DNA from 3 places in the Pectobacterium carotovorum genome. Region 2 is predicted to be linked to each of the others. Evidence: predicted binding sites of a transcription regulator. Region 2 holds the regulator's gene; each other region holds the start of a gene.
What was found. The regulator Fur, encoded in region 2, represses iron uptake genes when iron is present. The targets are predictions, from matches to a motif close to ATAATAATGAGAACNACTATCAA.
Positions count from the first base shown of each region.

Region 1: the regulator Fur is predicted to act here: its motif matches at 1,357-1,379, upstream of sodA (superoxide dismutase [Mn]).
Region 3: the regulator Fur is predicted to act here: its motif matches at 1,998-2,020, upstream of R9X49_RS12545 (TonB-dependent receptor domain-containing protein).

Region 1 covers NZ_JAXAFK010000006.1:94,617-97,880, reverse strand. The annotation lists gene fdhD (formate dehydrogenase accessory sulfurtransferase FdhD) at 394-1,227, shown strand; gene sodA (superoxide dismutase [Mn]) at 1,464-2,090, shown strand; gene R9X49_RS20105 (methyl-accepting chemotaxis protein) at 2,424-3,264, shown strand, end outside.
Region 2 covers NZ_JAXAFK010000001.1:552,473-555,736, forward strand. The annotation lists gene glnS (glutamine--tRNA ligase) at 40-1,698, shown strand; gene fur (ferric iron uptake transcriptional regulator) at 1,762-2,211, opposite strand; gene fldA (flavodoxin FldA) at 2,541-3,068, opposite strand.
Region 3 covers NZ_JAXAFK010000002.1:112,208-115,471, forward strand. The annotation lists gene R9X49_RS12545 (TonB-dependent receptor domain-containing protein) at 1-1,885, opposite strand, end outside; gene R9X49_RS12550 (DUF2314 domain-containing protein) at 2,136-2,471, shown strand; gene R9X49_RS12555 (hypothetical protein) at 2,535-3,185, shown strand; gene R9X49_RS12560 (SUKH-3 domain-containing protein) at 3,221-3,264, shown strand, end outside.

The sequences.
Region 1 (3,264 bases), on a different contig from region 2:
CGCATCCCTTCAGGCGCGGTGAGATATACCCTAAATAATTCGAGTTTCAGGACAAAACGTATTCGTTTTGAATAACGCGAAGCGTTAGCCCTTTAGGGCGATGCTCATCAATGAGCATCGTAACGCGGCAAGAGAAGGACAAATTCGTCGGGAACGAATTTGACCAGCCATTGGCTGGCTTTCGGTGAGAGACAGGATGTCTCTCATTTCATCCCGATGAGCTTACTCAAGTAAGTGATTCGGGTGACAAATCTGCCGGGAGCAGATTTGAACGCTGCTTGCAGCGGCCCTTCAGGGCGAGGCCCACGATGGGCCGAGTATTTGAACGCAGCCAACGCACATGCAACTTGAAGTATGACGGGTATAATACTTTTAATTTCCAGGGTTACTAACATGCAGGTATTTCAGGTGGAAGGGGTTCATTTACACGCGGATGCCGCCCTTGAAGGCGCAACGCAACATTCGGTTTATCATCCTGACTCGCTGCATCAGCCACAGTCTGACTGGCTGGCGGAAGAAGTGCCCGTGGCGCTGGTCTACAACGGCATCTCGCATGTCGTCATGATGGCATCGCCGAAAGAACTGGAACAGTTCGCCCTCGGGTTTTCCTTATCTGAAGGCATTATTCAATCACCAGCGGATATCTACGGGATTGATGTACAGGCCGCCTGTAACGGCATCGAAGTGCAGATTGAGCTGTCCAGCCGACGCTTTGTCGGGCTAAAAGAACGGCGCCGGGCGATGGACGGTCGCACAGGCTGCGGCGTATGTGGCGTAGAACAGCTCGCGGAAATCGGCAAACCCATCGCCCCCTTACCCTTCACGCAGACATTTTCCCTCAGCAAGCTCGAAAACGCGCTGGTACGGCTACGAGACGTGCAGAAGATCGGTCAGATGACGGGTTGCACGCATGCCGCAAGTTGGGTCGCGCCAGACGGCACGCTGTCCGGGGGGAGTGAAGACGTCGGCCGCCATGTCGCGCTGGATAAACTGCTGGGTACCCGAGCGAAACACGGGTGGAAGCAAGGCGCAGCGCTGGTCTCCAGCCGGGCCAGCTATGAAATGGTTCAGAAGTCCGCCATGTGCGGCGTGGAAATCCTGTTTGCCGTCTCGGCGGCAACCTCACTGGCCGTTGAGGTCGCAGAGCGCTGCAACCTGACGCTGGTCGGTTTTTGTCGACCGGGGCATGCGACTATTTACACGCATCCACAGCGCCTGAGCGAGTAAGCGACACCATCTGCGCCACAGCAGCTTGAAGTATGACGGGTATAGATTAATTTGTTTCTACATAGTGCAATAATGACATAACCGTTTGTTATCATGAGGTAAAGCAATATGGTTCATGACATCAGAACGAGAATAATCATTTTCAATATCATTTAATTAACTATAATGAACGTATTGCTTACGCGGTACTAACAGTACAGTGCCGTAACATTTTTTTTACCATGGAGATGCTAAACATGAGTTATTCACTGCCATCGCTGCCATATGCTTATGACGCACTGGAACCGCATTTCGACAAAGAAACGATGGAAATTCACCATTCCAAACACCATCAGGCTTACGTCAATAATGCTAACGCCGCGCTGGAATCTCTGCCTGAGCTGGCTAAATTGTCTGCTGAAGAGCTGATCGCCCAACTGGATAAAGTTCCTGCGGAGAAAAGAACAGCACTGCGTAACAATGCGGGTGGCCACGTTAACCACAGCCTGTTCTGGAAAGGCCTGAAAGTAGGTACGACGCTGACTGGCGATCTGAAAGCCGCTATCGAACGTGATTTCGGCAGCGTTGATGCGTTTAAAGAGAAATTTGAGCAAGCAGCAGCCACTCGCTTCGGTTCTGGCTGGGCGTGGCTGGTACTGAAAGACGACGGCAAACTGGCCGTAGTGTCTACTGCAAACCAAGACAGCCCGCTGATGGGTGAAGCTGTTTCTGGCGCGTCTGGCTACCCAATCGTCGGTCTGGACGTCTGGGAACACGCTTACTACCTGAAATATCAGAACCTTCGTCCAGCTTATGCTAAAGCATTCTGGAACGTGTTGAACTGGGACGAAGCCGCTGCTCGTTTCGCTAGCGCGAAAAAATAAAACCGCTGAGTGCCTGATATCATCAGGCCTCTTCTGCGTTTGAATATGAACTGGAATAACAGTCTGTTATTCCAGTTTTTTATTGTACCTGCCATACTTCAAGCCGCATGTACGTTGGCAATATCCGGCTCATCTTTGAGCCTCGCCCCCGACAGGCCGCCGCTTACTGGCGCGTAAAGTTTCAGAGTAAAGTGCCGATATCTACTGCGGGTTTTTATCATGTTGTTTTGCAGGGATAGGCTTGGCAAGCGGTAATCCGAGATGCTAACACCGCTAATCAAGCGTGCATCAGGATAGTGAATTCGACTCAATACGATATAGTGGTGGGATGTGATGGCTATGAATTTTGACAATCTAAAAGTCGGTAAAAAATTAGGGTTAGGCTTTTTCCTGATTCTGCTGATGACCATGGTGATTGCTGGTGCGGGCATTATGCATATTAGCTCGCTGAAAGACAGCATTGATAAAGTTAACTTAAGCAACAATATCAATGATGAAATTAACCAGGCTAAATATTACCGCGCATTATACGGCACCACCTATAACCCAGATGATATAAAAAGGAACATTGAGCATATTGCCAGCGTCAGTAAACTCGCTGAAAAAGCAAAAGAATTTCACTGGCCTGAAAGCGACGCCAAGAAAATAGCCAGCATCCCCACATTAATTACCAGCTATCAGGAAAAACAAAATAATTATATAAATGCCGTGAGCAAAAAGGATGCCGTAAGAAAAAGCTGGAATATTTCAACCACGGAAAAACCTCTACAAGATCTCAACGATCAATTAAAGACAGACAACAACAGCACAAACCTGCAACTATTACTTTCCGACCTGAACCAAAAACTGATTGCCGTCCGCTACCACGTTCGTGGTTTATTACTTTCGACCAATAAAGAATCCGAAGAAAAGCTGACGGATGCCATCAATGCGGCACAAACGTCACTGACCTTTCTGTATCAGAGCCTGTCTGCCGAACAGCGTGAAACGCTAGCACCGGTTATGACAATCATGAATAGCTATGAAGAGCAGGTTCTGGCCTATATGCCAGCCTATCAGGAGGAAATGGCGCAGGCGGGGCAAATGCAGGTTGTCGCCGGACAGTTAAACGACGTAGTGAAATCGCTGCTGAGCGATCAGCTGGCGGCTTCGCAGGCAGATATCCACAATGCCA
Region 2 (3,264 bases):
TTGTCGGTTATACGTCGTTTTAGCATTGAGGAATGAAGAATGAGTGAGGCTGAAGCCCGCCCAACCAACTTTATCCGTCAGATTATCGATGAAGATCTGGCGTCCGGTAAGCATGACCATATTCAGACGCGTTTCCCGCCAGAGCCGAATGGCTATCTGCATATTGGGCATGCAAAATCTATTTGCCTGAATTTTGGTATCGCGCGTGACTATCAGGGGCAATGCAACCTGCGTTTTGACGACACCAACCCGGTAAAAGAAGATATCGAGTACGTTGAGTCGATCAAACGTGATGTCGAGTGGCTGGGCTTTTCATGGAGCGGCGACGTTCGCTATTCTTCTGATTATTTCGATCAACTGCATGCGTATGCGGTTGAGCTGATCGGTAAAGGGCTGGCTTACGTCGATGAACTGACGCCCGAGCAGATCCGTGAATACCGCGGTACGTTGACGGCGCCGGGCAAAAACAGCCCTTACCGCGACCGTACCGTGCAGGAAAACCTGGCGCTGTTTGAAAAAATGCGTAACGGCGGGTTTGCGGAAGGCACGGCATGCCTGCGTGCAAAAATCGATATGGCATCGTCCTTTATCGTGATGCGCGATCCGGTGCTGTACCGTATTAAATTTGCCGATCACCACCAGACGGGTAACAAGTGGTGCATCTACCCGATGTATGACTTCACCCACTGCATCTCCGATGCGCTGGAAGGGATCACGCATTCACTGTGTACGCTGGAATTCCAGGATAACCGCCGCCTGTACGACTGGGTGTTGGACAACATTACGATTCCTTGCCATCCGCGTCAGTACGAATTCTCCCGCCTCAATCTCGAATACGCGATTATGTCCAAGCGTAAGCTGAATCAGCTGGTTGTGGAAAACGTCGTTGAAGGATGGGACGATCCGCGTATGCCGACCATCTCTGGTCTGCGCCGTCGTGGTTATAGCGCAGCTTCTATCCGTGAATTCTGTGTGCGCATCGGCGTCACGAAGCAGGATAACAACGTGGAAATGGCCGCGCTTGAATCCTGTATCCGCGACGATCTGAATGAGAACGCCCCGCGTGCGATGGCGGTACTGGATCCGGTCAAAGTGGTGATCGAGAATCTGCCAGCCGGGCACGAAGAATTTGTCGCGATGCCAAACCATCCGAACAAGCCGGAAATGGGTTCACGTCAGGTCGCATTCAGCCGTGAGATTTATATCGATCGCGCTGACTTCCGTGAAGAAGCCAACAAACAGTACAAGCGCTTGGTGCTGGGTAAAGAAGTTCGTCTGCGTAATGCCTATGTGATCAAAGCAGATCGCATTGAAAAAGATGAGCAGGGCACCATCACCACGGTTTACTGTAGCTATGATGCAGAGACGCTGAGCAAAGATCCGTCTGATGGACGTAAAGTAAAAGGCGTGATTCACTGGGTTTCTGCGGCACACGCTGTACCTGCAGAATTCCGTTTGTACGATCGTCTGTTCAGTGTGGCGAACCCGGGTGCGGCAGAAGATTTCCTGTCGACGATTAACCCAGACTCACTGAAGATTACGCAAGGTTTTGTAGAAGCGAGCCTGGCACAGGCAGAAGCAGAGAAGGCGTATCAGTTTGAGCGCGAAGGTTACTTCTGTGCTGACCGCGTTTACTCCAGTGCAGAACATCTGGTGTTTAACCGTACGGTTGGACTGCGAGATACCTGGGTAGGCTAACGCCACCGGGAAGAAGACAAAAATAAAACCGCCTCGGCGGTTTTATTTTTTTATGCGGTCGATTTATCGTGTGGAATCGTGCAGGGTTTCATCCTCTCGGCAATCCCCTTCACTGCAATGCCCATAGAGATACAGACTGTGGTTGGATAGCTTGATGCCGTGTCTTTCTGCGATCTCACGCTGACGTGCTTCGATAGACTCATCGCGGAATTCAATGACTTTGCCACAGTCGAGGCAAATTAAGTGATCGTGATGATGCTGCTGCGTCAATTCAAAGACGGATTTGCCGCCTTCGAAGTTATGACGGGTTACGATACCCGCATCATCAAACTGGTTGAGTACGCGATAGACGGTAGCAAGACCAATCTCTTCGCCCATATCAATCAGTTTCTTATATAAATCTTCCGCACTGACGTGATGGCAGACAGGGTCCTGTAACACTTCCAGTATTTTCAGTCTTGGAAGAGTGACTTTCAGGCCGGCCTTCTTTAATGCGGTATTGTTGTCAGTCATGCGGGTTTAATCCTGTTGCTTACTTATCAATGGAGGCTGCCTAGCCTATGACATCGGTCGGCTCAAAAAATGCAAAAGCGTCTCAATTATAGAACCGCGCATACAAAATGAAAACAAGGGAATGTTAACAATATTGTCCCCATTCACACTATTGGTATACAACGCAATTCGTTGTTGATGAATGAGGAAATGATGATGCACATACAAAGCCGATGGGATTATTGTACAGGTTTACTGATAGAAGTTAAAAAAATGTATCAATTATTATGAAAGGTTTTACCTATCAATGCTGTTTCGGCTCTGATAGGGATTATCAGAGCCGAAATGGCTTAGCCAACCAGTTCTTTCAGGTTCAGCTCATCGCTGATCTGTTTTACCCAAGCGGTTACGCGTTCGCTGGTCAGTTCAGGCTGACGGTCTTCATCGATAGCCAGACCGATGAAGTGATTGTCGTCGGCGAGTCCTTTAGAGGCTTCAAAGTAATAGCCCTCTGTTGGCCAGTGGCCAACAATCGTCGCGCCGCGAGGTTCGATAATGTCACGGATGGTGCCCATGGCATCACAGAAGTATTCTGCATAGTCTTCCTGATCGCCGCAACCAAACAGGGCAACCAGTTTTCCTTCGAAATCAACTTCTTCCAGCGAGGGGAAGAAGTCATCCCAATCGCACTGAGCTTCACCGTAATACCAGGTTGGAATACCCAGCAGCAGAATATCGAAACCTTCGAGGTCTTCTTTGCTGCTTTTGGCGATGTCATGAACATCTGCAACGTTGGTGCCTAACTGCTGTTGGATCGTTTTGGCGATGTTTTCAGTGTTGCCAGTATCACTGCCAAAGAATATTCCGATGAGTGCCATGAATTGAATAACCTCTTGATTCCTAATGGTATGGTGTAATGTTTCACCCACTTATCCGTTAATAATAACAGACACTCACATCAGGAGAAACTCGTATCGGTAAGGATGCGTAAATCAAAGGCGTATGAAATGTGGAGGGTAGTAAAAGAAACGAAATGCATCTCTGCCGACGCTAAATTCCCCATAATGAATAGGG
Region 3 (3,264 bases), on a different contig from region 2:
CTTCGCCGCCGTAGATATAAGCCTTATCGCGGTTTTCCGCCTGATATATCGTACTGATGTTACTTGGCACATTGGTAAATTTATCGGGGTTAGCGCTACGACGGTAACGGGTGTTGGCGATAAAATTCTTATACGTGTTGTAGAACAGCGCGGTGCGGAAAGTGATTCCCTCCGTCGCTTCACCTTTTAAGCCCCATTCGACGTTGTTGCTGGTTTCTGTTTTGAGGTCGCTATTGCCGATAAAGGCATACTGGAATGGCCCGGCATAGTTGGCGTCAAGGTTGGTGCTGCCATAAAGCTGGCTGGCATCCGGGAATTGTGCGCCACGACGGTACTGCAAATAGGTTGTCAGCGTTGGGGTGATGTCATAGAGGAAGCTCAGTGAAGGCAGGACTTGCGTATCACTGTTGGCTTTACCGTACAGTCTGTTGACATCGGATTCATTGATTACGCTGCCGTCACCGCTCAGGCGAACCGTATTGGTTGGTTTGGTGCGCTGATGGACGGCGCGCACGGCAGGGACAACCGAGAAGGCGTGCCCCGCCAGATCCCACGTAACCGTATCCTGCACAAAGCCTCCAACGGTGTAGCTGTTGCTATCGGCTTCTGGCTGCATGATGTTATTGGCACCCGTTTGATTAGGCGATTGCCTGAACGGGCGCTCTGTCTTGCTTTGGCTGGCATTAAGGCCCCAGCTGAACTCGTGACGATCCCAGCTTTTCACCATATGGGTATCGAATCCATAGGTGGTGACATTGTAGTCGGAATAGACCCGGTGGCTATCTGCTGCCGCCATCCCTGTGGTTGCTGGCAGCCAGGTATTGTCGTGTGATTCGCTGTTTTGGAAGTAAATGCGGCTATCAACCAAATCGACCAGCGTATTGTTAACGGGCGTCCAGCGATCTTTCAGGCTGGCGGTCCAGCGGCGTGTCTCGCTGCTTTGTTGTGCCGTGCCGTAAATGGTGTTGTTGCCGCTTGGCAGATTACCCCAGTAGTCATAATGGGTATGGTTGGTTTTATGGTAATAATCCAGCGTACCGGTGAGCTGATGCTCGTCATTGGCCTGCCAAATGCCGGACGCCAAAATGGCGTTAGAGTGCCAGTTGGCAGGGTAAGCGGCGATCTCGTCGCTGTTATTACGCGTTTGCTGGCCGTCGCGGCGGCTGAGTACGAGAACGCCGCGCAGCTCGGCATCACCACCTGCGGCGGTGATGCCGTTATGCCAACCATGGTTGGCGGAATCAAAGTCACTCTGAAGACCAAAGTAGTCCTGCTTGCCTGCTTTCAGATAATCATCGGCAGATTTGGGGCGGAAGGAGACGCTGCCACCGAGTGCATTGATGGTATTTTCGGCGGAGGTGACGCCTGACTCAATATCGACGCCGCTGTACACGTAAGGGTCGATATAGTCGCGTCCCATGCCGAACGTATTGAATCCGGCGCGGCTGGCGTAGCTGCGGCCTGTGGCATTGGGCAGAGCGATGCCATCGGTATCGATAGCCACGCGGTTGCTTTCAATGCCGCGAATGTTGTAGCCCGTGTAACCGCCGCGATCGAAGCCGCTTTTCCCTGTATTACTGCCACCGCTGGCACCCGTTGCGCTCACCAGCGGTTGATAACGCATGATGGTGCCAAAATTATTGCCGCCTTCTTTCTGCATATCTTCGGCGGTTAGCGTCGTACTCGACCCCGCTTTTTTCTCAATTTTCGGCGAGTTAACGACCATCACATCGTCGGTCTGTCCCGTTTTTTCTGCCGAAGTGTCTTGATTCTTCCCGCTGAGTACGTTGTTGCCCGTGGTGCTATCCGCTGCCATGCTGTTCAGCGCGACGCCAGTTAAGATGCTGGTGAGAAGAATTTTATTTAAATTCTTGTTAATTAACATAATGATGCTCTGCTATAAGGTTGTTCTGGCCAGCGGCGTTGGGGAAACATGGCGTGCTGGTAGCTAACGTCTGCAAGGGAAATGCAAAACGACGAATAACATTAATTATCATGTGGTAATGATAACTATTATCAATATGCTAATTATTATCATCTGTTGTTGCAATGATGATGAATAATTCTTAATGAAACGGTATGTGTGCTATCAATGCTGAAGCGACGGTGGATGCGCGATGTATCAATGAGGTGTAATGAAACTGCCAACGTATGAAACCGATCACTACGAGCTGGACGACGGTGAAGCGCTTAACCGCGAGTATCCTGATTCATTCTGGATTCCAGACAACGAAGTACGTGAGTCACTCGTCCCCGACGATTTTGTTAAGCTGATCTTTCGTATGGAAAAAACCGCAGGCGCGGATGAGCTTTCGGTGGAAAGGATGTGGGTCAGAGTGACGAAAAAGCATCACGTGTTTTATCAAGGTGTTTTAGACAATACTCCCACGGGAAGCGACTGCGTGCGGTGCGGCCAGATTGTTACGTTTCATGCTTGTCACGTGATTGGTATTTATGGAAAGGATGAATAGCCGCATTGGTCACAGCAGCGACATCCAGGTGCCAGCTCTGCTGGTTGATAGGGTACTTAATAGATGAAGATTGCGGCACTTCGGGCAAAAGCCCGGCGTAACACGCTTGAAGTCGAGCATATTCTTGCTGCGGCGAAAGCACGCTTGCCGGGGTTACGCGATGAGCTTAATCGGCTATCCGCTGAGTGTAGCTGGTCTCAATCACCCTATTTGCCCGATGGCACACACGTTGTGCCGTTAGCGAAATGGGCTGACATTGCGGGCGTTTATGCTGACGATGGGATTGAGGCGCTGGGTGTGCTGGCTGCTGAACCCGATAATGCTGCGTATGTGATCGGCCTGCTTGAAGCGCTTCAATCACATGCTGCGGTGAATGCGTTGATAGCTTTCTTTCCTGCCGTTATGCAGGCACCTGAGCACGCGCTGGAAACGGCATGGCGCCTTACCTCCACCTATAACTCGCTCTTGAGTTTCAAAGGCGGCGTTGTGGCGACGGACGAGCAGGCAACGGCGGTGCGCACTTTTCTGATGCGGCTTTTACCGCTGGCAACGTCGGAACATCATATCCTCCTGATATTCTGTGCGCTGCGTGGCGTTGGCGATTCATCCTCTCTGGAACTGCTGGCAGGCCAACGCGATCTGGCTCCACCCAATGACACAATCAGAGCAAGTGTTATACGCGCGATTCGCCAGCGACTGAAAGATCAACGCTGACTTTTCCCTTAGCCGCAACTGCGAGATGACTCACGATGTCGATTGAAATCCCCGAATCCGTGCTTCCACTGTTTCAGGC